Regions from separate parts of the Micromonospora sp. NPDC047465 genome, predicted to be linked through region 2. Evidence: riboswitches for the same ligand, from Rfam matches in the RefSeq annotation. Region 2 holds a riboswitch; the other holds the start of a gene.
What was found. A riboswitch is a leader RNA that binds a small molecule or an ion and turns the genes downstream of it on or off. The one in region 2 is predicted to bind thiamine pyrophosphate.
Positions count from the first base shown of each region.

Region 1: it holds a riboswitch for thiamine pyrophosphate, as region 2 does, so the genes downstream of both, ABZ793_RS22840 (ECF transporter S component) here and thiE (thiamine phosphate synthase) in region 2, are expected to answer to the same signal.

Region 1 covers NZ_JBEYTP010000026.1:84,633-87,829, reverse strand. Annotated here, with positions in the region: gene ABZ793_RS22845 (permease) at 1-859, opposite strand, end outside; TPP riboswitch at 1,059-1,164, shown strand; gene ABZ793_RS22840 (ECF transporter S component) at 1,237-1,827, shown strand; gene ABZ793_RS22835 (ABC transporter ATP-binding protein) at 1,938-3,197, shown strand, end outside.
Region 2 covers NZ_JBEYTP010000025.1:98,064-101,260, reverse strand. Annotated here, with positions in the region: gene thiO (glycine oxidase ThiO) at 1-740, opposite strand, end outside; gene thiE (thiamine phosphate synthase) at 734-1,360, opposite strand; TPP riboswitch at 1,355-1,463, opposite strand; gene ABZ793_RS22390 (hypothetical protein) at 1,586-2,071, shown strand; gene ABZ793_RS22385 (DUF559 domain-containing protein) at 2,068-2,493, shown strand; gene ABZ793_RS22380 (aldo/keto reductase) at 2,855-3,197, opposite strand, start outside.

The DNA.
Region 1 (3,197 bases), on a different contig from region 2:
CCAGGAAGACCAGTCGGGCGGTCAGCGAGAACTGCGACAGCGAGGCGGCCACGAAGGCGTCGGCCTCCGAGCAGAGGGAGAGCAGCACCGCGAGCACGGCCAGCGCGAGCACCGAGAGCACCGGGTCCTCGGCGAGTGTCTGCAACCAGCGCTCGGGCACGACGACGTTGATGGTGGCGGCGGCCGCCGCGCCGACCACCAGGAACCCGCCGGCGTGGGTGACGTCGTGCCGGACCGCCGCCCAGAACGCCCGCCCGCGCGGGCCGTCGTCCAGCTCCGGCCGGCGCGGCAGCCGAATCCAGTCGGCCCGGCCGAGGCGCAGCCACAGCCACCCCATCACCATCGCGACGACCAGGCTCGCGACGCCGCGGCCGAGGACCATCTCCGGGGCGTCGGGGAAGGCCACCGCGGTGGCGGTGAGCACGATCGGGTTGATGGCCGGGGCGGCGAGCAGGAAGGCCAGCGCGGCGGCCGGGGTGACCCCGCGCCGGATCAGCGACCCGGCGATCGGCACGGACCCGCACTCGCAGCCGGGCAGCACCACGCCGGCCGCGCTCGCCACGGGCACCGCGAGCGCGGGGTGCCGGGGCAGCGCCCGGGCCCAGAACGACCGGGGCACGAAGACCGCGATCACGGCGGAGAGGACCACCCCGAAGACCAGGAACGGCACCGCCTGCACCATGACCGAGACGAAGACGGTGGTCCAGGTCTGCAGCCGGGGCGCGGACAGGGCCCCGGCGAGCGGCTCACGGAAGACGACCAGCAGGACCAGCAGGCCCGCGAGCACCTCGACCGACCCGACCCGCCAGGCGCTCCCGCCGCCGGCCGGCTCGTGCGGTGGTCCGCCCGGCGCGGCCACACCGACCGCCCCCGGGGTGCGCCCATCCGGCACGGAGCGGTCAACCTCGGATGTCACGTGGTTTCCTCCGCCGATTCCGCCAGTGGCCGCCCGAGAGTACCGGCCGGAACCGACGAGATCGAGCGAACGCGCGGGTGACCAGCGGAAAGATCACTTTGCCCGATGATCTTCAAAGGTGTTAGCGTCGGCGCGACAACTTCACATCCGACAGGGGAGCGCACAGCGCTGAGAGTGCGGGCACCGCCCGCAGACCCTCGAACCTGATCTGGGTAATGCCAGCGCAGGGAGTTCGGTCGACCTCCAGCCGCGCCGCCGTCCGGCCACACCGGGCGCGGCGTGCGTCTTCTCCTGGTTCGCGTTCAGGACTGGGAGCAATCATGCGAGACAACACGACCACCCGGTGGCGCACACTCGACGTCGTCATCGCCGCGGTGATCGCGGTGGCGTTCGGCGTCATCTTCTGGGCCTGGGGCCTGCTGTGGCGGGCCGTCGACCCGGCGTTCGCCTTCTTCCCGGCCGGCCAGGCGATCATGTACGGCGTATGGCTGGTCCCGGCCGTGCTCGGCGGCCTGGTGATCCGCAAGCCCGGCGCGGCGCTCTTCTGCGAGGCGGTGGCGGCGACGGTCTCCGCGCTGCTCGGCTCGGAGTGGGGCGGCATCACCATCGTCCAGGGCCTCATCCAGGGGCTCGGCGCCGAGGTGGCCTTCGCCGCGTTCCGGTACCGCTCGTTCCGGCTGCCCACCGCGCTGCTCGCCGGTGCGCTGACCGGCCTCGGCGCGGCGCTGTTCGACTTCTTCGTGTGGAACGTCGACTACGCGCTCGGCAGCTACCGGGTCCCGTACGCCCTGCTCACCGTCGTCAGCGCCGCCGCCGTCGCCGGCGCCGGCGGCTGGGCCCTCACCCGCGCCCTGGCGGGCACCGGCGTCCTGGACCGCTTCCCCGCCGGCCGCGAACGCGCCGCCGTCTGACCCGCACCACCGGAATCGGAGTTGATCATGAGGTGGACGGCGACGTGGATCTCCGTGGGTGCCGCCAACCTCATGGTCGACGCCCGCGCGTGGGCCGGAAGGGGGACGGCGTGGGGGCGGTGACGCTGCGGGGGTTCGGGTGGCGGCACGCCGGGCGTCGGGCGTGGGCCGTGCGCGGGGTGGACCTGCGCGTCGAGGCGGGCGAGCGGGTGCTGCTGCTCGGGCCGTCGGGCGCCGGCAAGAGCACCCTGCTCGCCGCGCTGGCCGGGCTGCTGCCCGAGGACTCGGGCGAACAGGAGGGCACCGTCGAGATCGACGGGCTCGACCCCCGAAAGGGCCGGGAACGGGTCGGCATCGTCTTCCAGGACCCGGAGACCCAGCTCGTGATGGCCCGCAGCGGCGACGACGTGGCGTTCGGGCTGGAGAACCGGGGGGTCCCCGCCGAGGAGATCTGGCCCCGCGTCGACGAGGCGCTGGCCCGGGTCGGCTTCCCGTACCACCGGGACCGGCCCACCGCGGCCCTCTCCGGCGGCGAGCAGCAACGCCTCGCCCTGGCCGGGGTGCTGGCCCTGCGGCCCGGGCTGCTGCTGCTCGACGAGCCGACCGCCAACCTGGACCCGACCGGCGCCGCGCTGGTCCGCGCGGCGGTGGCCGGCGCGCTGGACGCCGACACCACCCTGATCCTGGTCGAGCACCGGGTCGCCGAGGCGATGCCGCTGGTCGACCGGGTGGTCGTGCTCGAACCGGGCGGCGGCGTCCGCGCGGACGGCACGCCGCAGGCCGTCTTCGGCGCCCACGGCGACGCGCTCGCCGCCGCGGGCGTCTGGGTGCCCGGCCGGCCCGTGCCGCCCCGCCACGCCACCGCGCCGGCCGGCGACCTGCTGCTCACCGCCGACCGGCTCGGCCTGCCGCCCCGGCTGGCCGCCGTCGACCTGGCGGTACGCGCCGGCGAGGCGCTCGCCGTGCTCGGCCCGAACGGAGCGGGAAAGTCGACCCTCGCGCTGCTGCTCGGCGGGCTGCTCAAGCCGGGAGCCGGCCGGGTCGTGGCGACGGCGGCGCTGGCCGGCTCCGACGCCCGCACTCCCCCGCACCGCTGGCGCGCCCCGGCGCTGGCCCGGCGGATCGGCTCGGTCTTCCAGGACCCGGAGCACCAGTTCGTCGCCACCACCGTCTTCGACGAGCTGGCCCTCGGCCCGCGCCGCACCGGCCAGCCCGAGGCGGCGGTCCGGTCCACCGTGGACGACCTGCTGTCCCGGCTGCGGTTGACGAAGCTCGCCGCGGCCAACCCGTACACCCTGTCCGGTGGGGAGGCGCGGCGGCTGAGCGTGGCGACGGCCCTGGCCACCGCGCCCCGCCTGCTCGTCTGCGAC
Region 2 (3,197 bases):
TCCCCGCTGTCGCGGGGCACGAGATAGACGTGCTCGCCGTCGGCGTACCCCCGGATGACGTGCCGGAAGCCCGGCGCGCCGCCGCCGGGCGCGCGGAGCCGAAGCACCTGGCCCTTCACCGGCCGCACCGGCAGCCCGGTCAGGGCCGCCGCCCCGCAGCCGGCCGCCACCACCGTGACGCGCGCGTCCACGTCGGAGAGCCGGCGCACGGCGGCGGGCACCAGCGTGGCGCCGGCCCGTTCGGCGGCCGTGCGCAGCGCCGGCACCAGCCGGCGCGGGTTGACCTGGTGGTCGGTGGCGGCGAGCGCACCGCCGCGCACCCGGGGCGCCAACGCCGGCTCGCGGTCCCGCAGCGCCGAGGGGCGCAGCGGCGTCACCGGCAGCCCGAGACCCTGCTGGTACGCCCACAGCCGGCGCGCCTCGGCCAGGTCGTCGGCGGTGAGCCCGACCATCAGCGTGCCCTCGGTCCGGTAGCCGACGTCCACGCCGGCGGCGGCGGTCAGCTCGGCGGCGAAGGCCGGCCAGCGGGCGGCGGAGGCGGTCAGCAGCCCGGTCAGCTCGTGCTCGCCGAAGTACGCCTCGGCGACCGGGGCGAGCATCCCGGCGGCGACGTGCGACGCGCTGGAGCCCGGGGCGGGATCGTGCACGACGACGCGGAGCCCCCGCGAGGCGCAGCGCCAGGCGATCGCCAGCCCGACCGGTCCCGCCCCCACCACGGCGACGTCCGGCCGGCTCAGCACCCCAGCGCTCCCAGCAGTTCCGCCGTCGCCCGGGCCGGATCGGCCGCCCCGGACAGCGCCCCCACCACCGCCACCCCGTACGCCCCGGCGGCCAGCAGCGCGGGCGCGTTCGCGGCGGTCACCCCGCCGATCGCGACCACCGGCACGTCCACGGCGGCGGTGACGGCGCGCACCCCGGCCGGCCCGATCGGCGCCGGCAGGCCGGTCTTGGTGCTCGTGGCGTGGCAGGGACCCACGCCCAGGTAGCTGGCTCCGGCGGCGACCGCCTCGGCGGCCGTCCCCGGCTCGCGGGCGGTGGCCCCGAGCACGGCGGTCGCGCCGAGCACCCGGCGGGCCGCCCCGACCGGCAGGTCCGCCGCGCCGACGTGCCCGCCGGCGGCGCCCACCGCCAGCGCCACGTGCAGCCGGTCGTTGACGAGGCAGGGGACGTCGTACGGCGCGCAGAGCGCGACCACCCGGCGAGCCAGGTCGTACGCCTCCCGGTCGGTGGCGTCGTCGCTGACGCGGACCTGCACGACCAGCTCCGCGCGGGCCACCGGGAGGGCGGCCCGCAGCACGGCCAGCGGATCCCGCCCGGGTCGGGTGTCGGTGATCAGATGCAGTCGCCCAAGGGACGGCACGGCAACACTCCTCCCTGCGCCGGCATTACCCGGATCAGGTTCGACGGTCGGGGGCTCTCAGCCCCCCTCTCAGCCCGGTGCACCGGGCTCCCGTGGGTCACTTGCGCGTGTCACCGTACGACGGATCGCCGGATCCGCCAAGGGCGGGACGCGGATTTCACACCGACCGTCCGAAGCCGACGATCGGGGCGGCGCGTGACCACGCGGTCACGCCATGCTGTCCGGATGCCCTCCCTCGCCCGAGTTCCCCCACGCCTGGCGTTCCGCCCCTTCCTGGGCAGTGCCGCCGTCGCCGACGGCCTACTCACCTGGACGATGCTGCGCGGGCGGTCCTGGCGGCGGCTCCTCCCCGACGTCCACGTGCACCGGGACGGCTACCGGGCGGACGACCACCGGATGTGGTGCGACGCGGTCGCGCTGGCGCTGCCGACCGGCGGGGTGATCGCCGGCCGCAGCGCCGCGTACCTCTGGGGCGTCGACCTTCTCGACCGGGACACGCCGGTCGCCGTGCTGCTGCCGCGCGCCGCGCGGATGCGCGCGCACCCGCGGCTGCGGGTGACCCGGTCGGTGGTGCCGGAGTCCGACCGCACCCGCTTCGGCGGGGTTGCCCGTCACCACTGCCCTGCGCAGCGCCTTCGATTTGGGCCGCCAGGCCCCCCCGGGAGGAGGCCCTGGTCGCCGTCGACGCGCTGCTGCACCGCCGGGTGGTGAAGCTGCCCACGTTGCGCGCATACGCCGACGCGAGGCCCGGCTGGCCCGGCCTGCCCTTACTGCGAGAGGTACTGGCGCTGGCGGAGCCGCTGGCCGAGTCGCCGATGGAGACCCGCCTCCGGCTGCTCCTGCTCGACGCGGGGCTGCCGCCCGCGACCGCTCAGCACGACGTGCGCGACGCCGCGGGCCGCTTCGTCGGCCGGGTGGACCTGGCGTGGCCGGGGCTGCGCGTCGCGGTGGAGTACGACGGCGACCACCACCGCGAACGCACCCACTTCCGACAGGACGTCGCCCGCCTCAACGCCCTGCGCGCGGTGGGCTGGGTCGTCCTCCGCTTCACCGCCGACGACGTGCTCCGGCACCCCGACCGTACCGTCGCCCTGGTCGCCCAGGCCCTCCGCGAGCGCCACCCCGCCCCCTGACCCGCCCCGCCCCTGCCCCGGCCCGCTCCTCACACCGACGCCCTCCCGGCTCCTGACCGGCGAGCTGGCGCGCCAGAGCGGCGGAGCACCATGGTGTGCGTCTTCCGCCTCCCCCGTGACACCCACGACGTTCCACCCGCTGAGCATCCGGCACGCGTCGGGCCGCCGCCGCGCACGGCCGGCGGCACGCCGTGCGCGATGCGACCCGACGCTCGGTGGAACGTGGTGGGTGTCTGCGGGGCCGGGTGACACCCATGGCGTTCCACCGAGCCCGCGCGGCGCGAGGCGCGCGCGGGGACGGATGGACGTCGACACCGCCCCGGGCATCGCGACGCGGTGCCCGGGGCGGTGCCGGGGTGGGTCAGAGGATGGCGCGGAGGGCGTCGACGTCCTCGTCGGCGGGCTGCCAGGCGCCCGCCTCCGCATTGGAGCGCACCTGCTCAGGCGTGGTGGCGCCGGCGATGACCGAGGTCACCGCCGGCAGGGCGGCCAGCCCGCCGATGGCCACCTGGAGCATCGACAGTCCCCGCTCGTTCGCGTACGCCTCGATCGCCTCGATGGTGTCCCAGTCGGCGGCGGCGAGGCGCTGGGCGTACCGGCCGCCTCCGGCGAGGCGGCTGCCGGCGGGCGGGGCCTGGTCGCGCTTGTACTTGCCGGTCAGCAGCCCGTTGGCCAGCGGGAAGAACGGCAGCAGCCCGAGGCCG